Regions from separate parts of the Sporosarcina sp. P19 genome, predicted to be linked through region 4. Evidence: riboswitches for the same ligand, from Rfam matches in the RefSeq annotation. Region 4 holds a riboswitch; each other region holds the start of a gene.
What was found. Region 4 has a riboswitch for S-adenosylmethionine ahead of CSV74_RS09685 (methionine biosynthesis PLP-dependent protein). Riboswitches for the same ligand answer to the same signal wherever they lie in the genome.
Positions count from the first base shown of each region.

Region 1: another riboswitch for S-adenosylmethionine. It lies ahead of metA (homoserine O-acetyltransferase MetA); the one in region 4 lies ahead of CSV74_RS09685 (methionine biosynthesis PLP-dependent protein).
Region 2: another riboswitch for S-adenosylmethionine. It lies ahead of CSV74_RS15640 (methionine ABC transporter ATP-binding protein); the one in region 4 lies ahead of CSV74_RS09685 (methionine biosynthesis PLP-dependent protein).
Region 3: another riboswitch for S-adenosylmethionine. It lies ahead of metK (methionine adenosyltransferase); the one in region 4 lies ahead of CSV74_RS09685 (methionine biosynthesis PLP-dependent protein).

Region 1 is NZ_PDYR01000009.1:52,704-60,646, forward strand. It holds gene gdhA (NADP-specific glutamate dehydrogenase) at 129-1,511, opposite strand; gene CSV74_RS16765 (hypothetical protein) at 1,893-2,036, shown strand; gene CSV74_RS10810 (LysM peptidoglycan-binding domain-containing protein) at 2,087-3,370, opposite strand; gene CSV74_RS10815 (spore coat protein) at 3,518-4,153, shown strand; gene CSV74_RS10820 (HAD family hydrolase) at 4,256-4,915, shown strand; gene CSV74_RS10825 (YetF domain-containing protein) at 4,954-5,658, opposite strand; gene metA (homoserine O-acetyltransferase MetA) at 5,725-6,633, opposite strand; SAM riboswitch class I at 6,726-6,832, opposite strand; gene CSV74_RS10835 (AbrB/MazE/SpoVT family DNA-binding domain-containing protein) at 6,983-7,252, shown strand; gene CSV74_RS10840 (thioredoxin family protein) at 7,376-7,690, opposite strand.
Region 2 is NZ_PDYR01000021.1:19,165-27,107, reverse strand. It holds gene CSV74_RS15660 (arsenate reductase family protein) at 656-1,015, shown strand; gene gcvH (glycine cleavage system protein GcvH) at 1,092-1,472, shown strand; gene CSV74_RS15650 (toprim domain-containing protein) at 1,536-1,889, shown strand; gene CSV74_RS15645 (thioredoxin family protein) at 1,882-2,181, shown strand; SAM riboswitch class I at 2,231-2,336, shown strand; gene CSV74_RS15640 (methionine ABC transporter ATP-binding protein) at 2,834-3,859, shown strand; gene CSV74_RS15635 (methionine ABC transporter permease) at 3,852-4,520, shown strand; gene CSV74_RS15630 (MetQ/NlpA family ABC transporter substrate-binding protein) at 4,585-5,442, shown strand; gene CSV74_RS16550 (hypothetical protein) at 5,516-5,845, shown strand; gene CSV74_RS15625 (dicarboxylate/amino acid:cation symporter) at 5,875-7,056, shown strand; gene sufC (Fe-S cluster assembly ATPase SufC) at 7,324-7,943, shown strand, end outside.
Region 3 is NZ_PDYR01000009.1:122,007-129,949, forward strand. It holds gene CSV74_RS11140 (TetR/AcrR family transcriptional regulator) at 1-371, opposite strand, end outside; gene CSV74_RS11145 (YkuS family protein) at 605-838, opposite strand; gene CSV74_RS11150 (hypothetical protein) at 1,038-1,655, shown strand; gene CSV74_RS11155 (DUF3891 family protein) at 1,662-2,435, shown strand; gene metK (methionine adenosyltransferase) at 2,482-3,693, opposite strand; SAM riboswitch class I at 3,870-3,989, opposite strand; gene pckA (phosphoenolpyruvate carboxykinase (ATP)) at 4,167-5,759, shown strand; gene CSV74_RS11170 (alpha/beta hydrolase family protein) at 6,147-6,938, opposite strand; gene CSV74_RS11175 (NUDIX hydrolase) at 6,922-7,389, opposite strand; gene CSV74_RS11180 (hypothetical protein) at 7,438-7,752, opposite strand; gene CSV74_RS11185 (NAD-dependent malic enzyme) at 7,854-7,943, opposite strand, start outside.
Region 4 is NZ_PDYR01000007.1:138,890-146,832, reverse strand. It holds gene CSV74_RS09720 (LutC/YkgG family protein) at 1-589, opposite strand, end outside; gene CSV74_RS09715 (LutB/LldF family L-lactate oxidation iron-sulfur protein) at 592-2,013, opposite strand; gene CSV74_RS09710 ((Fe-S)-binding protein) at 2,038-2,757, opposite strand; gene CSV74_RS09705 (FadR/GntR family transcriptional regulator) at 2,913-3,635, opposite strand; gene CSV74_RS09700 (methylated-DNA--[protein]-cysteine S-methyltransferase) at 3,641-4,168, opposite strand; gene CSV74_RS09695 (DMT family transporter) at 4,174-4,488, opposite strand; gene CSV74_RS09690 (DMT family transporter) at 4,491-4,826, opposite strand; SAM riboswitch class I at 4,982-5,082, shown strand; gene CSV74_RS09685 (methionine biosynthesis PLP-dependent protein) at 5,163-6,293, shown strand; gene CSV74_RS09680 (glucose 1-dehydrogenase) at 6,439-7,200, shown strand; gene CSV74_RS09675 (hypothetical protein) at 7,288-7,470, opposite strand; gene CSV74_RS09670 (type 1 glutamine amidotransferase domain-containing protein) at 7,690-7,943, opposite strand, start outside.

The DNA.
Region 1 (7,943 bases), on a different contig from region 4:
TCATGCAAGTAAGTGTATGTTTATTCAATTTAACGTATTTTTATAATAACATATTTTAGTTGAAACGCAATAGGAAAGCATAAAAAAACAGACACATTATGTAAAAAAATGTGTCTGTTTAATATCACTTATCGAATTCCGTGTGCAACCATCGCATCGGCTACTCTCAGGAAGCCTGCTACGTTAGCACCCATTACTAGATTGCCTGGTTTACCGTAGTCCGTCGCTGCATTACTGCAGTCTTTATAGATATTCTGCATAACCTCTTTCAAATGCTTATCTACTTGTTCTTCTGACCACGATAGACGCTGGCTGTTCTGAGACATTTCCATAGCGGAAACAGCTACGCCACCCGCATTGGCAGCTTTAGCTGGTGCGAATAACACATTGTGTTCTTGGAAAATGACAATTGCTTCAATCGTACATGGCATATTTGCACCTTCACCAACTGCTTTAACACCATTTGCGATTAGCATATGTGCAGCAATTTCATCAATTTCATTTTGTGTAGCACATGGTAGTGCAATATCACATGGAATAGACCAAATTTCCGTACAATTTGCATGATACTCTGCATCAAGATGTTCTTTCGTATATTCCCAAATACGTTTATTGCCGTACTCTTTTAGTTCTTTCACTAATTCAAGATCAATTCCGTTCTTGTCGTAGATATAGCCATCAGAATCACTACATGCCACAACTTTCGCTCCAAGTTGCATAGCTTTCTCCATAGCATACGTCGAAACATTACCTGAACCTGAAACTACAACAGTTTGACCTTCCAATGAAAGATTGTTTTCTTTCAGCATCTCATCAACAAAGTACACTGTACCGTAACCAGTCGCTTCTTTACGACCAAGACTTCCACCATGATCAGGATTTTTCCCAGTTAAAATACCTGCTTCATAGCCACCTTTAATCCGGTTGTATTGTCCAAATAAATAGCCGATTTCACGTTTACCAACACCAATATCTCCTGCTGGCACATCGATGTCCGGTCCAATATGTCTGCTAAGTTCTGTCATGAAACTTTGCGTAAAGCGCATGACTTCACGATCAGACTTCCCTTTTGGGTCGAAATCAGATCCACCTTTACCTGCCCCGATTGGCTGTCCTGTTAAAGCATTTTTGAAGATTTGCTCAAAAGCGAGGAATTTCATAATACTATTATTTACAGATGGGTGGAAACGAAGTCCTCCCTTATAAGGTCCAAGATCACTATTGAACTGAACGCGGAAACCTCTATTTACTTGCACCTTACCTTTATCATCTTCCCACGCTACGCGGAAGGAAATAATTCTTTCTGGCTCTGTAATTCGTTCAAGAATTCCGTTTTCCATGAATTCGGGATGCTTAGCAAAGACGGGACGAAGAGAATCAAAAATCTCTCTTGTCGCTTGTAGAAATTCCTTCTCATCTGGATTCCTTTTTTTCACCAATTCATATACATTATGAACGTAATCATTTGCTCGTTTGCGATTATTATATTCTACCTCATCAACCTTTGTCATCTGCGATCATCCCTTTCCTTAGTTGTTAATTAAAAACTGTTGACTGACCAGTCGCTCATTTACTCAGTGACTATGATTTCAAAATACTTGTATGTTAAAAGAGTAAATTCTACTAATATAAATTGAATTTTAATTGTTCGAAATATTTCTTTGTATTCCAATATTATCACTGAAAAGATAGCAAGTTACAAGATTTTTTTAGAATATCTCAATTTTGACTTAACTTTTGTGTCAATTTTATGTACTATATTAAACTTTATCATTTACATTCGACTGAATTCATAGTATTATTAGACTATTCAAACAAACTATGTGAAGTTCTAAATGTAAGCGCATACACATATTAGTGAGAACAATACGAAAAGAAAGAGGCGAAGCGCCATGACAAAGAAAACAGGTACAATTCGATCAATCCTAGGAGCGAACCTCCTCCTCATCATGACTTTTGCTTTCCTACCTGCTTTACTCGTAAATCCAGATATGGATGTGTTCCAAAGCGCTATGAAATTATTAAATAACGAGTGACAACTCATATGACAGAGCCTTTCCTTTTATTTAAGGAAAGGCTCCTATATTTATCGCTTGCGAATAGTAAAGCGATCTTCTAATAACAACCAATTTTGCGGGAATGCTAGCCCGAGTTTCCAGTACATGATTCCACGCAACTTAAATTTCTTCAGCAAGTTAAACTTTTCGTTGATGCTTCGTGCATCTTCAAACCACACTTCATGTTCGGTTCCAGTTTCATCGTAATACGTATAATGTGGCGCTTGGGCTAATGCGTCGTATTCAATAGCGACATTCTGCTCGATTGCTAGATTAGTCGCCATCCGTGGACTTAATGCTCTGGCAGCTTTACTGTCCGATTGACCAAATGGAGCTGTCCAATCATAACCGTATAGATTTTGTCCTAAAAACACTTTTTCATTCGGGATTTGACTTACGGCATATTCCACTACTTTTGTGACTGGACCGATTGGGCTCACAGCTTGTGGTGCACTATACGTATATCCCCATTCATACGTCATCAATACAACGAAATCTGCAATCTCTCCATGTGCTTTATAATCATGGGCGCCATAAATACCTGTCGTTACTTCCCCAGCTTTTGGTGCAAGTGCTGTGGAAATTGTCAGGCCCGCTTTATGAATTTGATCACGCGCATTACGTAATAATTGATTGTATAATTCGCGATCTTCAGGGAATAATAACTCAAAATCGAAGTGAATATCACTATAGCCGATTTCTTTTGCTACTTCAATGGCACTTTGAATCATTTGGTTTTGTGCAGCTTGATCGGTAAAAATTACATGCGCTAAATCCGCACTGAAGGAATAGTTTTCTAAATTCGTCAGCACTAGTATATTTTCAGTACCTGCATTTTTGGCGATAGTCGGAATATCTGCTAGAGCTGGTGCTTTGAGTGAACCGTCACGTTGTACTTCATAACTAAACATCGCGAGATACGTGAGACCATCCACACGTTCACGAACTTCCGCCAGCATATCTTGACTGACAGGATTACGCGGTTCTACATATAATAATGAATCAATCAACGTTTTCACTTCTTGTGGTATATACAAACGCTGACCGATCATTAACCTTCTAGTAGGGTCGATTGCATTAATTTGCGCCAAGCGCGCAACTGTTAAACCATATCTCTGTGCAATTGTATATAGGCTATCTCCAGGTCGCACCCAGTAATAAGAACCTATTATTGGAATGACAAGCGCTTGTCCCACAGCTAATCGTATTTCGCTTTCTAATTCATTAGCATCTGCTATTTGCTCGTATGGCACACCGTATATGTTACCAATTTCATATAAACTCTCCCCTTGCGAAACTACATGAATCTGCATGTATCCCCACTACCCTTCTTGAGTTCTATCCTTATGATATGATGTTGCGTTACGAACTATGCATGAGTCGTGAATGCCATTTCATATGTATAGGATTTCGATGATTTCACATACTACTCTCGATGTACATGACAACTGAAGGAGGAAATAAATTTGACAAATCAATTTGAAACATCTCAACACATGCAAGGTGGACAGGTACCCCCATCGATGAATCACGGGGGACATGAGTTATTTGATGTTAAAGAGATATTAAGCGCGACCGTTGGAGCATTGAATCAAGCAATGATTTTACGTCCACATGTCCAAGATCCAGAACTTCTCGATATTCTTGATCGACAATACCGATTCACGCTGGATGAGTACAATATCCTTGTCGAAAGTTTTAAGACAGGCAAAGATCCTTCACATCCTACACAGCGCTATCAAATGAAAGCAGGCAGCGATTTCATTTACGGCATGAAAGAAAAAGCACCGTCTAAACCTATTCAATCTACAGGTGAAATTAGTGATGAAATCATCTCCGGTTTTTTGTTGGGCGCTACAAAAGAAGGCGCTACAGGCAAAACGGCTGCTTCATTAGAAGTATGTAATCCAGTCGTTCGCCGTGTACTTGCAGATTCTGTGCCCAACTGTATAGAAATGGCATATGAGTTGTCCATTTACCAAAACAAACATCAATATTATCAAGTTCCACAATTAAATGATCAGGATATGAATATGTTACTTAATTCTTTTGCGCCTTCGCAAGGTCAACCGGGTATGCCAAACAACCTTCAATAAGTTAACGATTCAAGCAGATGGAGTTTTTCTCCATCTGCTTTTTGCTTTTACACTCGTTATATTTGTATACTAAGTAGAAGCATACAAAAGAGGAGTGTCTATATGAAAGTTGCGATCTTTGATTTTGATGGTACGTTGTACACTAAAGAAACCTTTAAATTACTCATGGAGCAATTAAAAAATCATCCTACGTACAAGCAGTATTATAGAAAGTTCTATCGTTCGATATTACCACTTTACATTCGCTATAAATTAAAAATACTGCCTGAATCTGTCATGAAAGAGCGCTCGATGCATCTTTATCTTAAAGCCTTAGACTCATTAACGATGAAGGAACTACATGAGTTTTTCAAAGGCATGCATAACGTTATGATGCCGGACTTTAACGAACAAGTCATCAATCGACTGGAAAAGCACCGAAAAGATGGATACCATGTCTTGCTCGTTTCTGGAGCCTATACTCCTTTCTTAAAAGCAGTTACAAGTCACCTGATATTTGATCGAATTATTGGCACAGACATCCCTTCAAATGGCGAACAACTTGCAATGGATCAGCCCTTATTACATATTCAAGGTACACGTAAAAACGAACAAATTTACCAAGCACTACTAGGAGAAACTATCGACTGGGACAATAGCTTTGCCTATGGAGACAGCATTTCCGACCTTCCAGTTTTAGAGAAAGTTGGCTCTCCTGTAGCAGTTCGTCCAGATGAAAAACTTGCTACTGTGGCCAAACAAAGAAATTGGGAAATATTATAAAAACGCGAAGAGCTCTGATTATGTCAGAGCTCTCCACGTTAAGTCGATTTTAATGTATTAATATATAAACTACCATCTGTCTGAATTTCTGCATAGAGAACATGCTCAGGCTTAGAAATCCCCTGCTTTTTTAATTGTTCTGTTAGCCAAGTATCGGTCAATTGAAGCTCTCGCATACTTTTCTCTTCTACTTTCCCATTAGTAATAATTTCAGTCGGAATATATTTGGGCATTGGTGATGGTGCTTTGACATCTTTCTTTGTCGCATATTTCTCACCCTCATTTAGCATGACACTCAAATTACCATTTGTTTCGAATATCGCGTAATTGACATCCTTCATTGAAAATACCGACTGCTCTCTAAGCAACATATTTAAATCATTGAAACTCAACCGTAATTTACGCATGGAACCTTCTAGAATTTTTCCATTTTGAATGACAATTATCGGTTTATCATCGAGTAATACGCGAAGTTTGATGGATTTGAATGATAAAAAGTTAGCAATAATCGTTAACACTGCCCATAAAACCATTCCATATAAGCCATTTAAGAAAGGTGTTTCAGACTCTCCCGCCAAGTTGGCTGCAATCGAACCAATCGTTATGCCTGTTACATAATGAAAGAAAGTCAGCTGAGACACTTGTTTCTTCCCCATGAAGCGCGCTAAGATCAACAGTACAATAAATGAAATCACCGTTCGTAAAGTCATTTCCCAAAAAGCCAATTCCCAAAATTCATTTATGTTCACTGCATACACCTCCAGTAGTCGGAGTATGTGCAAACTATAGGAATTTATACTGCAATTCTTTTAACTCCAGTTGTAAGGAGTTTTTTGGTAGACGTAGTAATTAAGCCAATTAGAGAATAATAAATGCGTGTGGGAACGCCAAGTATTCATAGGTTCTTTTGATGGATCATCATTCGGATAATAATTTACAGGAATGTCAATATCAGAACCTTTTTCTACATCGCGAGCATATTCATCCCCCAAGGTATGTGCATCGTACTCTAAATGTCCAGTTACCATAATATGCTTTGCGTCATTTGAGATCACAATGAATGCACCTGCCTCTTCAGAAGCGGAAAGTAGAGTCAAATCGGGATGACTCTTTATTTCTTCTAATGAAACCCCCGTATGGCGTGAGTGTGGCGCTACAAATACATCATTGAATCCGCGTGCCAAGTTCACTGTCGGATCGGTAATATCATGTGAAAATACTCCAAAACATTTCTTTGATAACTCGAACTTGTCAATTCCGTAATGATGATAAAGGGCCGCTTGTGCCCCCCAGCAAATATGGAGCACTGATGTAACGTTCGTTTTTGTCCATTCCATGATCTCTTTTAACTCTTTCCAATAGACTACATCTTCAAATTGTAAAAGTTCGATTGGCGCACCTGTGATGATCATACCGTCAAAACGACGAGCTTTAACATGTTCAAACGTAGTATAGAAGGTTTCTAAATGAGTCTGACTGACGTTTTTTGAAACATAGGATGCTGTATTGAGGAATGTGACATTCACTTGTAATGGTGTATTTCCAAGCAATCGAAGCAATTGTAACTCGGTCTTCTCTTTTTCAGGCATCAAGTTCAAAATCAAAATATTGATTGGACGGATATCCTGTGTTGTGGCACGTTCTTCATCCATAATAAAGATTTTCTCTTCTTTCAATAATTCTCCTGCTGGTAGATGTTTCGGTATATTAATCGGCATACTATTTCCCCCTTAACGTTCTATTATTACTAATTCTATACAAAAAACCCTCATTTCTATTAGATAAGAAAATGAGGGTTGACTGTTCACCGTTCTTATCTCTCAAGACAACAATCTTGTTGGAGGTAGCACCTTCCTGTATGCACAGAGGTTGCTGAAGCTTCATCAGGCCAATTCCCTCAGCTTCTCTTGATAAGAAATATTTAATTACTGACTATTATAGCATTAATAATTTAATTGTATAGCAGAATTATCAAATTGTTCTGCGCATTTTAGTTTTGTAAATTGTAGATGGTCTATTTTTGTGTATAATAGAAAATACCAACTACTTTTCTTCGAGGAGGAGCTTATGAAATCTTTAGGTATAGTTCGTAAAGTTGATCATCTCGGCAGGATTGTCATTCCAAAAGAACTTCGGAATTCTATGTCGCTCGATCAAGGTGACCCTATCGAAATTTTCGTAGAGGATGACAGAATTATATTGAGAAAATATCAGGTCAACAGAGCATGTTTTATCACCGGCGATGTGATGGATGAAAACAAGCAATTGTCGAACGGTCTATACATCAGTCCACGAGGCGCAAAAATCCTTATAGAGCAGCTGAAAGATTTCACATAATACAAATATATAAGAACTATTGTAGAATCTTTTCTTATAAAAAAGGACCGAAAACAACAGTTACAGTTGTCTTCAGTCCTTTTGTTTGATTGTCTCTTGATCCACTCACAGAGAATTATTGCATTACGTTAAACTATTAATAAACTCCTCAATCTCTTCTTTAGTTTTACGATTCTTACTTACCAAACGACCTTTTTCTGTTCCTTCGCTAAATGCCACGAAACTAGGAATACCGAATATATCCAACTGACTGCAAAGGTCTATAAATTCATCACGATCAACCGAGATGAACTCATACTCTGCAAACTCAGTTTCTAGTGTAGGCAAGAATGGTTCAATCACTCTACAATCTGGACACCAGTCTGCAGTGAATAAGAAAATTACTCTTTCTTCCTGTTTAAGTTGCTCAAATTGCTCTAGAGATTCTAATTTTTTCAATTTCCAACACTCCTCTTCACGAATAGTATAAGCTCACTATAACACTTTTATCTGTACTTCTTCTCTTTAGACGACTTAAGCAAATTCCTTTCACTCAGTTCAATTAAAGATGTTTTTTTATAATTAACTCTCCAAACACGAACGTTCACAAATAATTCAATAATGACGTTCGTATTTAACTGTTTTTTTAATTTCCGAGAAAAGCAATTGACAATAGTTTTTGACGTGTTATGATTAGTTCTAAATTAATAGT
Region 2 (7,943 bases), on a different contig from region 4:
ACAGAACGCCTCCTATGTGAGGCGTTTTTGTTTTGGGAGAATTGGAGAGGTAGTTCAAGAACAAATGCGTTAGAGTGGTGAATATAGATAGAGAGTGCGAGGGGATTGAAGCTCCAGCTGGGGACGCTTTCCTGAGGGCGTGGCTTACTCAAGGCAGTCTATGAAAGCACATGCTCCTAACGCTGCGCTTTTACTCGCAAAAGCCGTCCTTCGCTACGGCTCTCGCTGATCCTCCAGGAGTCGCCCCAGCTTCCGCTCCAATCCTACGTTTAAAGTGAAGGTACCTAGATCCACAATTGTAGATAGAGTCTAAGTGGTTTTTCCTTTAAACTTGGTTAGTTCAAGTTCCTTTATAAAGTTAATCACAATACCACATACAATGCACACCAGAAACTGTCACCCACTCAGCTTGCAAGGGATTGGTGCGTAGGAGGGGCGACTCCTAGAGGATCAGCCCGACAGGCGAGACAACTAAGAGAGGACAGCGAACAGTTGGCTCGCCGCGGGCCCTCAGGAAAGCGTCCCCTCCGAAGCGCCAATCCCAACCCCAACAGCTTGCCAGCCTCTAAAAATAACCCTCAGCAATCAAACACCGCCAAGTTCGCATCAACACCTCTATATTTGCTATACTGAAAAAAAGGAGGGATTGACAATTATGACTATGACATACTACGGCTATCCAAAATGTACCACGTGCCGCAAAGCGAAGAAATGGCTTACGGACGAAGGGATTTCATTCGAAGAAAAGAACATCGCCGAACAACCTCCAAGCGAAAACGAACTACGCAACATGATCGCGAACTCCGGACTCGAAATGAAAAAGTTCTTCAACACAAGCGGTAAGAAATATCGTGAGCTCAACTTAAAAGAAAAACTACCAACCATGACGGACGATGAAAAGATCGCGCTCCTCGCTTCAGACGGAATGCTCATCAAACGCCCAATCGTTTCTGATAACCAAAAAGTGACCGTTGGATTTAATGAAACAACGTTCACAGAAACGTGGAAGAAGTGATCTAGAATCTTGTCTTTATGCGGGAACTATGGCAAACTAAGGGTAGATAAACTATTATATTTTTGGAGGTAACGACATGAGCACACCAAAAGATTTACGTTATTCAGAAGAGCACGAATGGGTAAAAGAAGAAGACGGTAAATACCGTATCGGAATCACACATTTCGCACAGTCTGAACTAGGAGATATCGTATTCGTTGAACTGCCACAAGTGGGCGATCAATTGAAATCAGACGAGCCTTTCGGAAGCGTTGAATCAGTGAAAACGGTTTCTGAATTGTACGCTCCACTTACTGGTAAAGTTGTAGAAGTGAACGAAAACCTTGAAGACAGCCCGGAATTGGTTAACGAATCTCCATACGAAGGTGCATGGATGGTAGTAGTTGAAATCGATAACAAAGCTGAATTGGATGAGTTAATGACAGCTGAGCAGTACGAAGAAATGACAGCTGAATAATATTCTAAAAGAAAAAGCGCTGGAACGTCCTAGCGCTTTTTTTACACGCTAGGAGGAAACAGGATGGACCTGAAAGTTCTCATTGTAGAAGGCGGTTCGGATCGTAAGCGGCTAGTGCCGATCCTTGCAGAGCCTGTAGAGATTCTTTGTACGAATGGCACCATCAGTGCGTATCATATTGAGGAACTGCTTGAACCATACGAGCAACAAGACCTGTTCGTCTTTATGGATGCGGACACCTCAGGTGAGTCCATTCGGAAGCTGTTCAAACAACTGTATCCAGAAGCGCGACATTTATATACGGATCGTCTCTACCGCGAAGTAGAAACGACGCCCATTAAACTATTGGCTAGCATTTTAGCTGCCGCCAATTTTAAAGTACATTCCAAATACTTGGCAGGTGGACCACATGAATAATTGGACAATTGAAGACTGGCAACGTGCACAGGCGGCAGAGCAAGTAGCCGCTTTTTATTTATATACACCGATGTGCGGAACGTGTGCAGTCGCTTCAAAAATGCTCACGGTGATCGAGACAATGTGTCCGAAATTACCGATTGGAAAGGCAGACTTGAATTACGTGCAGGAAATCGCAATAGAATATGAGGTGGAAAGTGTCCCTTGTTTACTCATTCAGCGCAAAGGACAGCCTTTAGAAAAGATTTACGCCTTTCAATCCGTCCCGTACTTGCTAGAGAAGCTCAGTTGACAATAGATATAAAAGTATGGTATAAGTAGTTAATCAATTGAATACGTAACTCTTATAAAGAGCGGTGGAGGGAAGTGCCCTATGAAGCCCGGCAACCGTCACGTTTGTGAAATGGTGCCAATTCACTCAAAGCCTAACGCTTTGATAGATGAGAGAAATGGTAACGTACATAACTACATACGTTCGGCCTTTCTGCTTGTCTGCAGGAAGGCTTTTTTTATTCTAAAGCGGAAAGCGCCGTGTAGGCTCGACAGGCGTTGGAAGACTTATCACAAAGGCGTTCTTTGCCTTTTTGGAAAGTCTGAAACGACCCGAGAGCCTGGCGCTTGCAGCTGGATGAAACAAAAGCGGAAGATGCCGTTTAGCTCCGACAGGCGTTGGAGGACTTACCACAAAGGCGTTCTTTGCCTTTTTGGAAAGTCTGAAACGACCCGAGAGCCTGGCGCTTGCAGCTGGATGAAACAAAAGCGGAAGATGCCGTTTAGCTCCGACAGGCGTTGGAGGACTTACCCCAAAGGCGCACTTTGCCTTTTTGGAAAGTTTGAAACGACCCGAGGAGCTGGCATCTGCAGCTGGATGAAACAAAAGCGGAAAGCGCAATGTAGCTTTCTAAAACACATAATGAAAAGACTTAATAAAGGTGGTGCGGAAAATGATTCAACTAACAAACGTTCATAAAAGATTCCAATTGAACCGTTCAGAAATTGTCGCAGTAGATGATGTGACATTAGCCATCGAAGAGGGAGAAATTTTCGGCGTCATCGGATATAGTGGGGCAGGGAAAAGTACATTAATTCGACTATTGAACGGTCTTGAAACACCTACGTCCGGTAGTATTATGATTCACGGACAAGAAATGACGACATTGAAAGGTGCTGGCCTTCGCAATGCGCGTCAGAAAATCAGTATGATTTTCCAGCACTTTAACTTACTGTGGTCAAGAACAGTAGAAGAGAATATTATGTTTCCTCTTGAAATTGCTGGCGTGAAGAAATCGGCACGTAAGCAAAAAGTGAAGGAATTGATTGATCTCGTTGGACTGACAGGCCGTGAGCAGGCGTATCCATCGCAGTTATCAGGTGGTCAGAAGCAACGTGTCGGTATTGCGCGCGCGCTTGCAAATGATCCCGAAGTATTACTTTGTGATGAAGCAACGTCCGCACTCGATCCTGAGACGACGAATGCGATTCTGGATTTATTGACGGATATTAATGAACGTCTTGGATTAACAATCGTTTTGATTACGCATGAAATGCACGTCATCCGAAAGATCTGTCATCGCGTGGCGGTCATGGAAGCCGGGCAAGTCGTGGAAGCGGGCAATGTGCTGGATGTTTTCCAATCCCCTCAAGCGGATATTACGAAGCGTTTCATATCGCAGGTGACCGATACAGGCGATACGGACGCAGCGATGGCGCATTTACAGGAAGAGTCACCGCATGGCAAGTTGATCAAGTTAGCTTTCATTGGCGAACGTACAGAGCAGCCAGTGCTTGCTGAATTAATTCGTACATTCTCAATCGATGTCAACATCGTGCAAGGGAATATTTCGACGACACGTGACGGCGCATACGGCACACTTGTCTTGCAACTAGTAGGGGACGCGGCAGTTATAGAGGAAGCCATTGCGTTCCTAGACGCCAATGAAGTGAAGACGGAGGTGCTGATCCATGATTGAGCAATGGTTCCCGAACGTTAACTGGGATAAAATGTGGCAAGCAACGGGCGAGACGCTTTATATGTCTGCCTACTCAACGGTCTTCACGTTTATTTTTGGTATTGCACTCGGTCTGTTATTGTTTTTAACAAATCCGGGTCAGTTATGGGCAAATAAAATCACGAATGTCTTTACAGGCGCATTCGTAAATATATTCCGATCGATACCTTTTATTATTTTGATTATTTTATTGTTACCTTTGACGAATTTATTAATAGGCAGCATGCGTGGACCGAATGCCGCATTGCCAGCATTAATCATTGGCGCAGCTCCGTTTTATGGCCGCATGGTACTCATAGCATTGCAGGAAATCGATAAAGGGGTGATCGAAGCGGCGCGTTCAATGGGTGCTAAAACATCTACGATCATTTTTAAAGTATTGTTACCAGAATCCATGCCGGCACTCGTGTCAGGTATTACAGTGACGTCAATTGCACTTGTCGGCTACACAGCAATGGCCGGGGTAATCGGTGCTGGAGGACTCGGTACGCTCGCGTATCTCGAAGGGTTTCAGCGTAACCGTGGGGATGTTACAATGATGGCGACAATATTAGTACTAGTCATCGTGTTTATCATTCAGTTTATAGGTGATTTCATTGTGAAACGTTTGGACAAGCGATAATAGGATTTTCAGGATAACCTGTTAACCATAAAACATTCCATCATGGAGAGGGAGAAATGTGGATATGAAGAAGTTTTTATTCGGTCTATTCGCAGCCGTACTAGTGCTTGCGCTGGCAGCTTGTGGAACAAAAGACGAGGGTAGTAAGGATAATGGGGCAACAGATGTAGATGATGCAGAAAAAGGCGAGAAAACGTCGTTGACAGTCGGTGCATCTAATACACCGCACGCGGTAATCTTAGAAGAAGCTAAGCCGTTATTAGCTGCAAAAGGCTATGATTTAACAATAGAGAGTTACACAGACTATGTACTGCCAAACAAAGATTTGGACGAAGGTACAATCGACGCGAACTATTTCCAACACATTCCGTATCTAGAGAGCCAAATGGCTGATTTCGGTTATGACTTTGTCAATGCGGGTGCAATCCACATCGAGCCAATCGGTGTGTACTCAAAGAAATATGATTCATTGGAAGATCTTCCGGACGGCGCAACGATCTTAATCAGTAACTCTGTTGCAGACCACGGCCGAGTACTTGCTATGCTTGAAGAAAAAGGATTGATCAAGCTAGCTGACGACGTAGAAAAAGTGAAAGCTGAAGTAGACGATATTGTAGAAAATCCTAAGAACTTGGAGTTTGACGCAAACTACGAAGCAGCATTAATGCCTCAGTTGTATAACAACGACGAAGGCGACGCATTGTTGATCAACTCCAACTACGCTATCGATGCAGGCTTGAATCCAATGGAAGATTCCATCGCATTGGAAGATAAAGAGTCTCCATATGTTAACGTAATTGCGGTGAAGAGCGGTAACGAAGACAGCGATGCAATCCAAGCATTGGTAGAAGTACTGACTTCAGAGCAAATTCAAGAATTCATCTTGAACGAGTGGTCTGGATCAGTCGTTCCCGTACAATAATAAGGTGAGGGTCGGTAGCTATTATAGCTGCCGGCTTTTTTTATTTGGATAAATGGTGTGTGGAGTGGTTTGGTTGCTCAATGTTGGGAGTTATCCGCTCAATGTTGTGGGCGGAGTGCTCAATGTGCTCTGCAATCCGCTCAATCCACTGAGCTATCCGCTCAACCCCGCGCGTGAACCGCTCAATCCACTAGGCTATCCGCTCAATCCCACGCTTGAACCGCTCAATCCCGCGCGTGAACCGCTCAATCCGCTGAGCTATCCGCTCAACCCGCAAAGCTATCCGCTCAATCCCCCAGACAACCCACCCCATCCCCCAACACACAAGAAAAATATTAAGAAAATCCAAACAAAATCTTCTTTATTCTTTCGACTTGTGATAAAGTTAATTTTGTTTGAGTAATACATATGTGTATTTGAGGAGGACGTATTGTGAAGTTTAAATTAGGACTCATTTGGCGAATTTTGATCGCCATTGGGTTAGCGATCGGGCTTGGCTTACTATTGCCGATGATCCACGAAGGGTTCGCACTCTGGTTCGTTCGTTTAGCGGCCACTTTTAATATGTTGTTCGGTGGATTCTTGAACTTTATTGTTCCGCTGATCATCATCGCATTTATCGCACCGAGTATTGCAAAGCTTGGGGCAGGTTCAGGGAAATTACTTGGAATGTCTGCTGCTTTTGCGTATGGCTCTACGGTTATTGCGGGATTGCTTGCGTATTTTGCAGCAACAACTATTTTACCGAACTTCATTAATCCAACGACGAAGACGGATATTGCAGACGGCGCACGTAAAGCGGGAGAAGCGTTCTTCAAAATGGAAATGGATCCGATGATGGGAATCATGACCGCTTTGCTAATGGCATTTCTACTTGGAATCGGGATGGCAGCGATTAAAGGGAAGACGATGATGTCGTTCTTCGATGAGTTTAATTTAATTATCGATAAAGTTATTTCTGTCGTAATTATTCCGTTATTACCATTTCATATTTTCGGGATCTTCCTGAATATGACGTATACAGGCGAAGTGGCGAATGTACTTTCTGTTTTTGTATTTGTTTTCATCATGATCATTATTCTTCACTTGATTATGCTGACATTCCAGTACACAGTGGCGGGTTCATTGAACAAACGTAATCCGTTCGTGTTAATGAAAACGATGCTACCTGCGTATTTGACAGCTATCGGAACGCAGTCTTCTGCGGCCACGATTCCAGTTACGCTTCGTCAGGCGAAAAAGACGGGTGCTTCAGAACGAGTAACGAACTTCGCGGTTCCGTTATTCGCAACGATCCACTTGTCAGGTAGCACGATTACGATCGTCTCTTGTTCCATCGGGGTTATGATGATGAACGGCCTAGATGTTAGTTTTGGTCCGTATTTACAATTCATTTTCATGCTAGGTGTTGCGATGATCGCGGCTCCAGGTGTGCCGGGTGGTGCAGTTGTTGCGGCAACTGGACTTCTAACGACTATGCTAGGATTCACGGATGGCATGGTAGCATTGATGATCGCGCTGTATTTAGCACAAGATAGTTTCGGAACAGCAACAAACGTAACGGGTGACGGTGCGCTTGCGATGATCGTCGACCGTTTCACTAAAAAAATGTAAAGTAGTAGTAAAGTCGGTTACTTAACCGGCTTTTTTGCTGTCTAATTCTTATGTACTAAGCTCTGATTGATTCTCACTCACTAGTTGTCAAATGAAAAACAAATATCTTGAAAAATATACCTAGCCCTGTAGTAGCAATAGAATTAGCCAATATGTGTAATGATTCTTAAAGATTTGCAACCAACTCGAATATGGGTTAAGATTAGAATGATACTAAATAGAGAATGGATCATAACCATTCAACGCGATTATACTGGAGGTATTGGAATGGCAATTTTGGAAATTAAAGATCTTCATGTCCGAATTGAGGACAAAGAAATCTTAAAGGGTGTTACCTTAACAATAAATACAAATGAGATCCATGCAATTATGGGTCCCAATGGTACGGGGAAATCTACGCTTGCAGCAGCAATCATGGGTCACCCGAAATATGAAGTAACTTCTGGATCGATCTTACTCGATGGAGAAGATGTATTAGCAATGGAAGTAGATGAGCGTGCGAGAGCTGGTCTATTCCTAGCGATGCAATATCCAAGTGAAATCACTGGCGTAACGAACGCGGATTTCCTACGTTCTGGAGTAAACGCACGTCGTGAAGAAGGCGATGAAATTTCTTTGATGAAGTTCATTCGTGAAATGGATAGCAAGATGGAAGTTCTTGAAATGGAAGAAGATATGGCAACTCGTTATTTGAACGAAGGTTTCTCAGGTGGAGAGAAAAAGCGTAATGAAATTCTCCAGTTAATGATGTTGAAGCCAAAATTCGCAGTACTTGACGAGATTGACTCGGGTCTAGATATCGACGCATTGAAAATTGTTTCTAAGGGTATCAATCAAATGCGCGGTGAAGGCTTCGGTTGCTTAATCATCACTCACTACCAGCGTTT
Region 3 (7,943 bases), on a different contig from region 4:
GTTAAATGATCAGAATACAAGGCTTGCATGATCAAGATATGGCGGTGTACCCCATCTCTTAATGAACCAGAGTGGGTTACTTCAGTAAGCCATTCCAATTGCTTTAAAGGACTGTCATGTTCTTCCTCTGCTTGATCAACTGTACCGATGATTACAGTGAGTAACTCAAGAATAACCTTAACGTACAGATCTTCTTTTGACTTGAAGTAGTGGTAAAACAAGCCATGACTTTGTTCGGCTTTGTTTGTGATATCACTAATTTTTGTTGCTGCGTACCCTTTCGTACCAAATAATTCGATAGCGGCTTCTTTTAATTCGTGCTGCCGAATATCGCGAATCTCTTGAATCTTTTCATTCTTTCGGGGTGACATAAAGGTTTTTCAACTCACTTCTTTTTATTCATTGACTCACGAGTCAATGTTGATCAGTTTACTGTCCCATTGGCTTCTTGTCAACTTCCAAAGTTTAAATGACGTGGAATCACCTTTACAAAACGTAGCAAGCAGTCGCCTACGATCAATTCTTTTATTTTCTATGCAAAAAAACTGAAGAACAATTCCCTATTGGATTTGTTCTTCAGTTCTAAATAGAATATATTCAATTATTAGCGATGTAATCTTTTTTCTACATCTTCTACAATGTCCTGTACGGAGTTGCCTTCAATGCTCACTACTGGGAAGTCGAATTGGTCGATGTTGACATCGCTTAATGCACGTACAACGCCCATGTCATAGCCGCTTAGATGTTCATCACTTGCAAACATCTTCACTTCATGTCCTTTTTCTTCTAATGCTTGTTTCACATCATCAAATGGTATTTCTACTGCTATTTTCGCCATGTTCTATTCCTCCTCAGAAAACTACGTATATTCGGCTAATATTTTATAATTTCCCGCTCTATTTTAATTTAAACATAACTTCTACTAGTATGTTTATATCATAATGTTACTAAAACGATTTATTTTGAGGAAAATGGGTATTTTACTATTACACCATTGAATCATCATATGAAGAACTTATAGAAGGAGTCGACATGATATGTTTGGTTTAGCAGACCTCCTCGGCTTGGTAATTTCTTGTTTCATCATTTTACCTGTCGTTACGTTCCTAAGAGAAGCTGGGTATTTTGTTATTAGTGGGCTTTTCGGTGTGAAAAATGCCAGACTCACTATTGGTTCTGGACCCAGACTTTTTAAATTAGGCGTTTTAGATATACGAAAATATTATCATGTGAATAGCTGGTTTTCATTTGATTCAGTGAAGAGGAAAAGTAATTTTGCTTATATATGTATATATGCCGGACCTATTTTGATTAATGTTGTCGTGGCGCTCACAATGAATGCGCTAATTGCAAATGGTTTTTTCGAAGACTCTAAAACATTCTGGAACCGTTTTATTTTCTATGCTTTCTATTTCGTGTTATTTGACTCTATTCCAATGAAAACGGTAAATGGTAAGCCGAATAACGGAATGATCATTTATGAACTTCTACGATATGGAAAACGTGTCGACTTCAATGAAGAGCCTCTTATTCCGGCTACAACAGAAGCAGAGGAAAAGTATCAGGAAGAAGTAGAGAGAATGGAAAAAGTACAAGAAAAGATAAAAGAAGAAATCATACAAAATGACGACGCTACTCCTGACAAGAAAGGATGAAGTACAATGATTGTACGTGAACACAAAAAGTCATTCAGCTTCGTGCAACAACATCATCATGCACACCTAGCTGAAGATTTAATGAAACACTGGAAAAAGGAGATGTTTCCTGATGATCAATGGCGTCATTCTGTACTAACTGCCATTAGGAACCATGACATCGGTTGGGCTCCTTTTGACGAACAGCCTTTTTGGAATGATGCGAAGTCTAAACCATTTCAATTCACTGACTTTCCTTTTCTCCCTAAAACGGTACTTTATCGTCAAGGGATTGATGTTGTAGAAAATATAGATCTTTATGCAGCTATACTTTGCAGTCTTCATTATGAACAGTTTATACAGGGCAATAACGGGAAAGAAGCAAAGCTATTTATTGAGGGTGAACAGAGTCGTCGAGAACGTTTACGTAAAGAAGTCGAGGGTTTCAATAAAGAACTATTTGAAAAGCATTTCGCTTTGCTTCAGCTTGGTGATAATTTTTCCTTGTATTGCTGTGTGAATGAACCAGGTGTCGACAAAGCAAATGAACATATATTTTTTCGTGATGGGATTCCTTCTCCAGATAATTTCCATTCATTACCGATAGGACGAATTGAAATATACTTTGCAGATCAGCACACGATTAAGGTGGAGAATTATCCATTCAGCAGTTCGTTTGATGTGGAAGTGAAGCAAAAGAAGGTGTTAAAAAAAGATATTGAAGCTAACGGATTGCAAGTAGCTTATAAAGAGGCAGACTATGAAGTGATTCATCTTCATATTTCGCCAGCGAACAAATAAAAAATGCAGAAAGAGACTGTGAGTTCTCTTTCTGCATTCCAGTACTTTAGTGTTTCACGCGTACGTTACTAGCAAGTTCTTTCAACGCTTCCACTTTATCCGTCTGTTCCCATGGCAATTCGATATCAGTGCGGCCGAAGTGACCGTATGCTGCTGTTTGTTTGTAGATTGGACGACGCAGGTCAAGCATTTTAATGATTCCCGCTGGACGAAGGTCAAATAATTCGCGTACGAACTCCACTAATTGAGTCTCGGAAAGTTTACCGGTGTCGAATGTATTGATCGAAATGGAAACCGGGCTCGCTACTCCAATAGCATACGCCAACTGAACTTCACAGTGTTCAGCAAGTCCTGCTGCAACGATGTTCTTTGCAACATAGCGTGCTGCATAAGAAGCGGAACGGTCTACTTTTGTAGCGTCTTTCCCCGAGAAAGCACCGCCACCATGACGAGCATATCCACCGTACGTATCAACGATGATTTTACGTCCAGTTAGACCGGAGTCTCCTTGAGGTCCACCTACAACAAAGCTGCCAGTAGGATTAATGAAGTATTTAGTATGCTCGTCCAATAAGTTTTTTGGAACTACTGCATCAATGACAACTTCCTTAATATCCTTCTCAATTTGCTCGAGTGTCGCTTCAGGGTGATGTTGTGTGGAAATAACGATTGTGTCAATTCGCACGGGATTATTATCTTGATCGTATTCTACCGTTACTTGTGTTTTTCCGTCAGGACGTAAATACGTAATAAGTTCCTCTTTACGTGCCTGCGCCAAGCGATGTGCCAATTTATGAGAAAGACTAATTGGTAAAGGCATTAATTCCGGTGTTTCGTTACATGCATATCCAAACATTAGACCTTGGTCTCCTGCACCGATTGCATCTAATTCTTCATCTGACATAGAACCTTCACGTGCTTCGAGTGCCACGTTGACACTTGCAGCGATTTCAGGTGATTGCTCGTCAATGGAAGTAAGTACAGCGGACGTCTCGTAATCGAAGCCATATTTCGCACGAACATACCCGATTTCCTTTACAGTGTCGCGAACGACTTTTGGAATATCCACATACGTTGTCGTAGTGATTTCTCCCATTACTAATACGAGTCCAGTCGTGATGCTCGTTTCACATGCCACACGCGCATTTGGATCTTCCGTTAGGATCGCATCTAAAATTGCGTCTGATATTTGGTCGCACATCTTGTCAGGATGGCCTTCTGTAACTGATTCTGATGTAAACAGTCGACGGTTTGTCATTTTGTTTCCCCCTATATTAAGCATCATGATACGGTACTCTCATAAGTCCCTGGTAAAGTTCCACGCCTAGACGTCAAGCATATACCATAAGGATTCAGGGCTAGACAATATAAAAAGCCCTCCACTCATTTTCAATCCATGAGTAAAAGGCAAAATTTCACGCGCAGCACCTTTCACTCTTATCGTCCAAGGAATTAAACCTTGCTTCAGGTTTGGCACCTTCGCGTTAGACGTACGTCTATTGCAGGTTGCCGGGTTTCACAGGGCCTGTACCCTCCACCAACTCGGGATAAGAGTATCCGTTCATGTCACATCGTATTAAAAAGTTTGGATTTTGTCAAATTATTTATCCTAAATCACTTGAGTTTTCCATTAGTATAGATTAATATTCTTAATGTGTTATACTATTTACGAATTAGGATATTCTTATTAAGATAAAAATAAATCGACTACGCAAAGGACGGTATGTAAACATGATATCTGCAAAAATTGATGATAGCTTAAAAAGTCTTCTTAGTGGAAGCAACGTGACGATCCAAGCGTCTGTGGCAGAATTAACGGAAAAAGCAGTAGCAAGAGACGAAGCCAAACTTTCTGCCGACGGTGCGATCACTGCACGTACAGGTAAATATACAGGACGCTCACCTAAGGACAAATTCATCGTTGAAGATGCAGTGTCTAAGGATAAAGTAGATTGGGGTAGCACGAACAGTCCGATTTCAGAAGAGATCTTTGATTCATTATACACGAAAGTCATTGATCATTTGAAGTTAAAAGATGAACTCTTTGTATTTAAAGGGTTTGCAGGAGCAGATAAAGACTCTCAATTGTCTATCCAAGTAATTAATGAATTAGCTTGGCAAAATCTGTTTGTTCACCAATTATTCATCCGTCCAACCGAAGAAGAATTAAAAGCACACGAATCGCAATTCACAATTTTGGCTGCCCCTTCATTCAAAGCGGATCCAAAAGTGGATGGCACAAACTCTGAAACGTTCATCATTGTGTCGCTTGAAAAGCGCATCGTCTTGATCGGTGGTACAGAGTACGCTGGAGAAATGAAAAAGTCTATTTTCTCTGTTATGAACTTCTTGCTTCCAGAGCAAGATATCTTATCTATGCACTGTTCAGCAAACGTTGGAGAAGAAGGCGATGTTGCTCTATTCTTCGGTCTTTCTGGAACAGGTAAAACGACACTTTCAGCAGATGCTAACCGTAAACTTATTGGTGACGATGAGCACGGCTGGTCTGATAATGGCGTATTTAACATTGAAGGTGGATGTTACGCAAAGTGTATCAACCTTTCTGCTGAAAAAGAACCTGAAATCTTCGGAGCAATCCGTTTCGGTGCTGTTTTAGAAAACGTAGTACTGGATGAAGAAACGCGTATTCCAGATTATGACAACAAATCATTAACAGAAAACACACGTGCTGCTTATCCGATTGAAAACATCGATAATATCGTGACACCGTCTGTTGCTGGTCACCCGAAGAACATCATCTTCCTAACAGCTGATGCTTCTGGCGTATTGCCTCCAATCTCGATTCTTACAAAAGAACAGGCAATGTACCACTTCTTGAGCGGTTTCACTTCCAAACTTGCTGGAACTGAGCGTGGAATCACTGCTCCTGAACCAACATTCTCTACTTGTTTCGGTTCACCATTCTTACCACTTCCTGCAGCAACATATGCAGAGATGCTTGGAAAGAAAATTGATGAGCACGGTTCAAAAGTATTCCTTGTGAATACAGGATGGACTGGCGGAATCTATGGTGTAGGTTCACGTATGAACTTGGGCTACACACGTTCAATGGTACGCGCTGCAATTGCCGGTAAATTGGATAATGTAGAAACAAAGAAGAACGAAATCTTCGGATTGAACATGCCACTTGAAATCGAAGGTGTACCAAGTAATGTTCTACACCCTCGTTATGCTTGGGAAGATCCGAACGAATACGATAAAGAAGCAAATCGTTTAGCTGATGCTTTCCGTGAGAACTTCAAGAAATTCTCACACGTTTCAGAAGACATCGCAATCAAAGGCGGACCACCCGTTATTAAGTAATGACATATGAAAAAGGCTGATCAGGAATTCCTGGTCAGCCTCTTTTTGGGTTTTAAATTTCTTTTGGCTTTGATACGGATACGTAAGATACGACAGTTGGTAGTTGTTTTGCGAAGATAAAAGATGAGTAGCACACAGTAGCTGGTTTCATCTACTATAAAACACAACCTAACTTCTCCCCCCGTAGCACCGTAGGCACAACTGCGGGGTAGGCCGTGGCCATGAGACAACTGGCAGCACTATCACCAGTTGGCTTATGGCTGTAGGCAAACCCCCACGTGCCTGCCCGGGTCCAAAGCATGACACTCGCTACTTTCAATACCATATACTAAATCGAGCAACGACCAAGAATAGCTGATCAAACACATTTAACCTAGCCTATCCTCTTCATTGCCGCTTCATCCAATCCACTGCGTCTTTCACAAGTTTCCGATTCATTTCAGGAGGAATATAATGCGTGTAGCCTTCCAAATACCAAGTTTCAAATTCTTTATTCTCATCACGCAATGCATTCTCCAGCAATAATGCCTGTTCAAAAGACACATTCGTATCAAGAGTTCCATGAATAATCAGTGTCGGAATATCGATATCTTCCGTTCGGAACAATGCTGTTCTCTCACGATACGCATCTGGTTGATTATTCGGCGTTCCACCAATGACACGCTTCATCATCCGGCGCATGTCCTGTCGCTCTTTGTACGTGAATATCACGTCTGAGACTCCTGCCCATGTCACCATGGAAGTTAAATCATCGCGCATAATGGCCGTCCATAATGCCATGATTCCACCTCTCGAAAAAGAAAACAGATGAATGCGATCTGAGTTGACAGCACGTTGCTGTTTGAGTACTTCTACTCCTACTACTGCATCATTGCGATCTTCTCCAGCAAATTCATCCTTCCCTTCACCACCACGATTTCCGCGATAGTAAGGGGCGAACACGACAAGCCCATGGGAGGCAAATTGTGCAATACGCGCCGGTCTAACCATTCCCACATGTTGTATGCCTCCACGTAAATAAAGCAAGCCATCATACCGTCCTTTTGCTTTTGGTGTTGCGAGCAGCCCTTTTACATGCAAGCCATCAGAACTATAGGTAATTTCTTCTAATGTAACTTGTGGATTTGGTGAAGGATAGTCTTTTCTTCGAATGATTTGACCATCAGTTTGTTCCATCATTCGCTTCCACCCACTTCCTAAGTTCACCCATTCCACGATCTTTCATATGAAAGCTGAGTTCTTTACAGGCGTTCAGTTCAGCGTCTGTCATCCACACCGCTCCTTCAGTTTCCATCAATGTAAAGTCGTTTTCCACATGTGTTATATCTCCTGTAAAAACGGCTTTGCAGAACGGTGGTTCAGTAAAGACGACGTACTCAGCAAATGAATGTACGTTCTCTATAGTGACTCCTGTCTCTTCCATTGTTTCCCGAATGGCAGCTTGTTCAATTGTCTCTCCCGGTTCCGCTTTTCCACCTGGGAACTCAATACCGCGAATTCTATGTTTGGTCAATAACCAGTGTTCATCGCGCTTAATAATAACGAGCACATGGCGAGATTCGATTTGATGTGAATTGGGTCCAAAAGTCAATTCGACATTGGCTCCCTGTAAATCTTCAAATTTCAGCAATATGGATCACGTCCTTTCCTTTAGTGTAGCGGAAAGGTCAGCGAGGAATCAACGAAATAGCGGTAGTTGCTCGATAAAACGTTTGGATTCATCGTCTGTGTATTCATGGATCAAGGCAAAGATTTTCTTCAAGCGTAAATCCACTTTGTCATTGTCTTGATCATAGTGATAGGGAATATACGGTAAATGGGACCGCAAAAAGTTTTGAAATTCCAGCTGTTCCATTTGAGAAAATAATTTTTCGAATACAGGATATGCTTCTCTTGTAACTTCTACTTTGTATTCCCATGTCGAAGCGTGAGGGTCTGTGAGAACCATTTTGTGATTAATTGATATATACATCGGATATTTTTCTTCTATCATAATCATCCTACTTTCTTTTTTACGTAGGATACCTCGTAATGAAGAATTTATTCTGCACAAAAAACCTATTAACAGTATTTAGTTAATAGGTCATCGAATGATTATTCATTTTCTTGTTCTTCATACACTACCTTTTCAACTGCCAACGCTACGTTAATGTGTACATTTGGATCTAATGGATGTGGTACTAA
Region 4 (7,943 bases):
CATTGTTTAATTTATCTCGAATCATATCTGACGCTTGGGTAATTCTTGGGACTAGCGTGCTTTTAGGAATTAACGCAATATAATGCGTTGGGAGCAAGCTGACGGAACGACCTTTGTCTGCACTACTGAAGAGTACGACCGTGCCGGACTCTGCGAGGGTCATGTCGCTGAATGTGATACCGATATTCGCTTGTTCAGCCAATTCGATATTCTTCACTCCAATTGAAGGATCCCAGCTATTGACTTCAATCTGTTCTAACGGCCACTTTGTCTCTAGTAGGTCCGATAATTCATATTCCTCAAAACGTTCGTCTCTCCATAGAGATAGCGGTCCGCCACCGTAAGCTTTTACGACTTCATCCAGCACAACCGACAACGATTCTTTTGTCGTTTCCACGATATCTGTATGAATTCGCTCGCATTGTACACGTAATACTTCGAGTAATTCATCTATTGAAGCATCCGCTAACACTGTGCGTTGAGGCTGATGTTTCCAGATCGGTTTTTCTACTTTCTCTTTGGGTTCTCGACCTAGTTGTGTCGCGATGGTTTGTAGAAATGTGGCGCGGTTTTGAATTGATCCTACCATGCTTATTTGCCCCCTTCCTGATCATAGAACCAGTCACGGAAACGCGTATTTCCGACAGCCGGGAACTCCCGTAAATCTGTCCAGTCTTTCAGTGGTCCCGGACCTTTTGAAATTCGGTCATTTTTCGTCAATGGTTTCATCGCAGTAGATGCTACCTTTGATCCCATAGAGTACAACGGATTGGAAGAAGCACCGATCCCAAATGCTTTCATTGCCAGTCTTTCGGAAATAGGTGATCGACCTTCTTCTTCCACAATAATGCGTCGATGTGTATGAAGTAGTTCGTGAAGAGGGATTTTCACCGGACAAGCATCCGTGCACGCTCCGCAAAGCGTGGAAGCAAAAGGCAACTCCTTGAAATCGTCGTAACCTCCAAGCAATGGCGATAGCACAGCACCGATCGGGCCTGAATAAATGGAGCCGTATGAGTGTCCGCCAATATGACGATAAACAGGACACACGTTGACACACGCAGCACATCGGATACATTGCAACACCGACTGAAATTCTGTCCCTAAAATTTCAGAACGACCATTGTCGACGATAACTAAATGAAATTCTTCAGGACCATCTACGTCCCCTTCATCTCTAGGACCTGTTAACGCCGTGACATAACTCGTCAATTTTTGACCTACTGCACTTCGTGTCAATAAGCTGACCAGTACTTCGAATTCTTCAAAGGAAGGTACTACCCGCTCCATCCCCATTACCGTAATTTGTGTTTTAGGCAACGCAGAGACTAGTCGTGCATTCCCTTCATTCGTCACGAGGCTAATTGAGCCCGTTTCAGCTATCGCAAAATTGCAGCCAGTAACACCTATGTCTGCATCCAAGAATTCTTGACGCAGTTTTTCACGTGCATGCAAAGCTAATTCTTCAGGTTTAGAAGTATTTTGATAATCTAACTTCTGCTCAAAAACTTCACGAATTTGTTCTCTGTTTTTATGAAGTGCTGGCGCTACAATATGTGAGGGTGGATCATGATCATCTACTTGAAGGATATACTCGCCTAAGTCTGTCTCTATGACTTCGCATCCAGCTTCTTCTAGAACGGCATTTAGATTGATTTCTTCTGTTACCATGGATTTCGACTTCACGACTTTTTTGCCATCTTTTTTCTTTATGACATCCCGAACATAATCACTCGCTTCTTCAGCTGTCTTCGCAAAAAATACATGACCACCACGTTGTGCAACATTTTCACTTAGCTGATATAAATAGTAATCCAAGTTTTCAAGAACATGCTGACGAATTTCTTCTCCGTGTGAACGCCATTCTTCCCAACTACCTAACTCTTCTGCAGCGTCTAGTCTTCTGCCATGCAAACGTTCTTGTGCACTCGCCACTGCCTGTCTCATGAAATCATCTGAAATATTATCCTTTGTTCGATCTGTAAAGTTTTTCTTGCTGAACTTCATCGCCATTGCTATCACCTCACTTTTTTTAATTTACTCGTGATTATTCAATACTTGTGCGATATGCATAACCCTGATCGGCTTGCCCATACGCTCTGCACGCCCTCCAATATTCATGAGGCAGCCACAGTCCGCCCCAATTAAATAATCTACCTCTGTCGCCATGGCACTATCGACCTTCTCATCTACCATCTGTTCAGAGATATCTCCCATCTTAACGGAGAATGTTCCGCCAAATCCGCAGCAATTATGCGCATTGGGTAAAGGGATCATTTCCAGTCCTTCCACTTGATTCAAAAGCTTTCTCGGTTCTTCACTAGCGCCTAGTAATCTCGTCATATGGCAAGACGGATGATACGTCGCTTTTCCTATCAATTTTGCTCCTACGTTTTCCACTTGCAATACATTTACAAGGAACTGAGTGAACTCATACGTTTTATCTGCCAGCTCCTGTGCTCTTGGTAACCAATTGTGATCATCTTTGAATACATCAGGATACAATTTAAACATGGTCGCACAAGATCCTGAAGGTGTGACAACATACTCCGCATTTTCAAATGTCTTAATCATATTCTTCATTGCTGATTTTGAATTTTCTACGTAACCGCTGTTATAAGCAGGCTGTCCGCAGCATACTTGTCCTTTTGGAAACGATAATTCACAGCCTTGTCTCTCTAATACTTCAACCATGTCTTTACCGGCTTCTGCATAGAACATGTCTACAAGACACGTTATAAATAAGCTTACTTTCATCTCACTTCACTCCTTCACTATGACAACGCACGCAATCGACAGGTCATCAGATGACTAACATTTTACATAGCATACTACAAAGCTCTTTCAATTGACAGAGCATTCATATATTTGGCTATAAAAAAATTCACTCAAAAGAAAATGAGTGAATAATGTTATTCTTTTACTGACTTCCAATGATTTATTAGAACAGACTCCACATTCAGAAGATGGGCTTGCATAGTACTTGATGCAATTTCTGGTTGCTGTGATTTAATCGCTAAAAATATGGCCTCATGCTCATCATGCAAACGCTCTACTGTTGCAGTCTCCGAATATAGGCAAATACGACGCGTCTCTCTCATCGATTCACTCATCAGTCCCGCAACTTGGCTCAACAAGTTTACCAACAACGGATTTTTTGTTGCTTCTGCGATTGCAAAATGAAAGTCCAAATCCGCTTTTTCACCTAGCAAAATATCCCCGGCATGCTGTTTCATTTCATTGAGTGCTGTTTCCATCTTTTTCAAATCGTATGATGTACGGGATTCTGCTGCATTCGCTGCGGCTCCGGTCTCAACTATTTTTCTCACAGCTAATAAATATTGAATATCCTGTTGATTCATGAGCATGGCACTCTGTAACGGGAAGATCATATCGACGGGTGAGAATTCCTTGACATAAGTCCCCTCTCCCTGTCGCATTTCAATAAGCCCTCTAGCACGTAATGTTGATAAGGCCTCGCGAATTGTTGATCTGCCAACAGTAAAGTTTTCAGCCAGCTGCTGCACAGAATCCAATTTATCACCTGGCTTTAACTCTCCGGACTGAATGGAATCCAATAAACTATCCGCCACTTCTTCATATATTTTCTTCGGTTTAATTTGCTTATATTTCATGTTGCTCACTCCGTCCTATCACTTATCAAGCGCGATTTCTCCAGTTGTAGCAGGTTCCTTTTATGCTTTTTCCCATCTCGATAGCCTGACAATCCTCCACTTTTTGCAATCACACGGTGACAAGGCACCACGATCAATACAGGATTCTTGCCTATTGCAGATGCTACAGCGCGAACAGCTGATGCTTTCCCTATCTGTTCTGCAATTTCTGAATAGGTTACGACTTCATCATAGGGTATCTGTTGTAGCATTTCCCATACTTGCAGTTGAAATGGTGTTCCCTTTAAATCAAGAGGCAGCGCTAAAAGATCGTTAGTCCTCCCCGAAAAATACCCTTTGAGCTGATTGCTATAGACTTCAAGCTTTGCTTCGTCTTCCTTTAATCCTTCATTATCAAGTCGCTTAGCCCAATCCTTCAGTTGTTCTAAACTATTTTCGGCTAGCCCCACGTAGCAAAGTCCCTTTTCTGTAGCAGCTAGTATTACTGACCACCCGTCGAAATTAAATCGTGTCCAATAAACCAGTGTGTCCACTCCCTTTATCCGAATAATTTTAAGCCAACAGCACCGAGAATAATGAGCGATAAAAAGAAAAGGCGTTTGACGCTAGCAGATTCTTTGAATATTAAAATCCCCATCAATACAGCTCCAGCTGCTCCTAAACCGGTCCATACTGCGTAGGCTGTACTCATCTGAATTTCACGCATAGCAAGAGACAGGAAAACAAAGCCGAAACCAAATATCCCGACAATGAGTAACAATCTTTTAATAGAACGTTTTTGTAAATAGTAATTGATGCTTACCACACCAAAAATCTCGCCGAGACTGGCAATAGCCAAGTACACCCAAGCCATCGTCATCCACCTCCTTCAGTATCTACTTGTTCATCTGTAGTCAACTTGATGCCAACTACCCCGATGACAATTAATCCTATAAAGGTCAGCGTAACCCATGTGAAACCTGCTTGAAAGACGAATATATCCACCAAAAGGATTGCCGCGGCTCCCGACCCGGTAAAGACTGCATACACCGTGCCTGAAGGTAATTTTTCGCATGCCTTGATAATGAAATAAAAGCTTAATACAATGGCCACACCTGTTCCAGTCCATTGAATTGCCGTTTCAGAGTAACGGAGACCGACTACCCAGAAAATCTCTATAACAGCCGCTAGGGCGACATAACTCCAAGCCAAAATAAATATCTCCTTTCTGTCATGAATAGCTCTATAAGTATAGCAAATCTTTTGCTATAACAAAAAATCAGCCGATGACGATAAAAGGAAGCTTGCTTCTAGTATATCCGCATGATAGAATAAATCCGTCAACAGTTTTTCCTATATTGTGAATATTCTTATCGAGAGAGACGGAGGGATAGGCCCAGCGATGTCTCAGCAACCAGCCTCAGGCACGGTGCTAATTCCAAGGGTGACACCACCTTGAAGATGAGAATACTGTATACACTTGTATGTTCGAGGGCCTATTCGAAAAGAAGAGGTTCTTTTTTATTTTGCTGGGGGGGATGGATATTCATGACAAACAATGGATTAGAAACCAGATTAGTACAACTCGGGAACCACAGTGATGAGAAAACCGGAGCAGTCAATACGCCTATTTACTTGTCTACAGCGTACCACCATGAAGGTCTAGGGAAATCGACAGGATATGATTACACACGAACAAAAAATCCTACGCGTTCTATCTTAGAGGATGGTATCGCAAACTTGGAATCCGGTGATCAAGGATTTGCGTGCAGTTCCGGAATGGCAGCCATTCAACTAATTTTATCCTTATTTAAGTCAGGTTCAGAACTACTGGCACCTGAAGACTTATATGGCGGCACCTATCGTTTATTTAATCAATATGAAGAGACGTACAATGTTAAGACGCGATACTTATCGTTCGATGATGTTTCAGAAGTCGAGCAAGCGATTACTGATCGCACAAAAGCAATCTTCTTAGAAACGCCAACAAATCCATTAATGCAAAACATAGCAATTAGGACGTATGCTGAATTGGCGAAAAAGCATGGCTTATTGCTAATTGTCGATAATACATTCCTAACCCCCTATTTCCAGCGACCTATTGAAGAAGGCGCAGATATCGTCATTCATAGCGCAACGAAATATATCGGTGGACATAATGACGTACTAGCAGGTTTAGTCGTCGCAAAGGGTGAGGAATTATGCGAACGTCTATTTACTAACCATAATGCGATTGGCGCTACATTGTCCCCTCTTGATTCATGGCTTGTCGTACGTGGTCTGAAAACATTACATTTACGCATGAAACAGCATGACGCAAATGCAAAAGCGATGGTATCTTATTTAGAACAAGAACCTCTCATTGTCGACGTGCTCTACGCTGGAATCGGTGGTATGTTGTCATTCCGAGTAAAGAATAGTGAATGGGTAGGACCATTCCTTGAAAACATGAACCTCATTTCATTCGCCGAGAGTTTGGGCGGTGTGGAAAGCTTCATCACGTATCCGACTACACAGACGCATATGGATATCCCATTAGAAGAACGTAATCGCCGTGGGGTGGATGATCGTCTGCTACGTTTCTCGGTCGGCGTAGAAGATGTAGAAGATATAATTGCTGATGTGAAACAAGCACTTTATGCTGCAAAGGAAGTAGTAGAAGGCGTAAAAGTTCAATAATATGAAACAGCACAACTCGAACCGTCAGTACAACCCTGACAGTTCGAGTTTTTTTACAATCAAAACAAAAGCTAAACCCTTCAATAGTTAGACGTTAAAGTATATAATGAAATAAGAACGCACGAATAAATTGGAGGCGAGTTTGTTGAATCGACTAGAAAACAAAGTAGCAGTAGTAACTGGCGCAGGGTCTGGAATTGGACGAGAAATTGCTGAACTATATGCGCGTGAAGGTGCAAAACTCATCATCGCAGATATGAATATAGAAGGTGCAGAAGAAACTGTCCAGACGATCAAAAATGCTGGCGGTGAAGCGCTAGCAGTTAAAACCAACGTAACAGTTGAGGAAGACGTACAAAAAATGATTGATACAGCAGTCGAGCAATTCGGTACACTTGATATTCTAGTGAACAATGCCGGTATTATGGACAATATGTACTCTGCGGCTACAGTGCCTGATGAAGTATGGGATAAAGTATTAGCAATCAACACAACAGGTGTTATGCGTGCAACTCGTAAAGCATTAGCTATTTTCGAAGAGAAAAAAGCAGGTGTTATTGTCAACATGGCTTCTATTTCAGCGGTAACAGGTGGTCGGGGCGGACTAGCCTACACTGCATCAAAACACGCCGTTGCAGGGATGACAAAAAGCGTTGCTTCTCAATACGGTCCGTTAAACATCCGCTGTAACGCAATTGCCCCAGCACAAATCCCAACTAATATTACAAACGGCTTGACTCAACCAGATGCATTCGGCATGAAGCAAGCACTAAGAGGCGTAAACATGATGAGCCGTCCTGGAACAAAGGAAGAAATCGCAAGCATTGCGCTATTCCTTGCATCAGATGAATCCTCTTATGTTAACGGTGTCATCATGGAAGCTGACAATGGATGGTCTGCATATTGAGATTTAATCTCTCGTAGAAATAAGACTTGGAAATATTTGATTACATTAATACAAAAAAGCATCCAAAATTTTGGATGCTTTTTTGTATTAGTGAGCTTGATGCCATTTTTTCTTTTCACTTGCATAGACGACCGCTGCCGGTGCTGCGATAAACGCAAGTGCCGCCATTCCGGCGAACATACCTGTCAGTTCTTTACTTCCAAAGGAAAATCCAGCTGCTGCACCTAATGCAATCCCTGCTAATACCGCCAATGCAACAATCTTATACATGTTAGATCCCCGACCTTTCATTTGTAAGACGCGATCGTCTTTCCGATTTATTCGTTGCTTTTAGCATACTCTCATTGAGAACCTTTTTCAAGTACAATTGAGAATCTTTTTCAACGAATGTTAAAATGTATGGTTATCGTATGTTGTAAGTAGCGGTTTAATGTGCAGAAGACACAAAAAAACGTCAAGGCTTTTACACCTTGACGATCGAAGTATTTATTATTTTTCTAAAATTTTTAGTGATTCGCGATTAAAAGCTGGAATATCGTCAGGTGTACGGCTTGTTACAAGTTGGTTCTGACAGACTACTACTTCTTTGTCTGCGTATTTTGCACCTGCATATTCCATATCTACACGAATGGACGTATATCCTGTTGCATCTCGCCCTTCAAGCGCTTTCGCTGTAATGAGCAATTGTGGACCATGACAAATTGCGAATACAGGTTTTTTTGCATCCATAAATTCTTTGACAA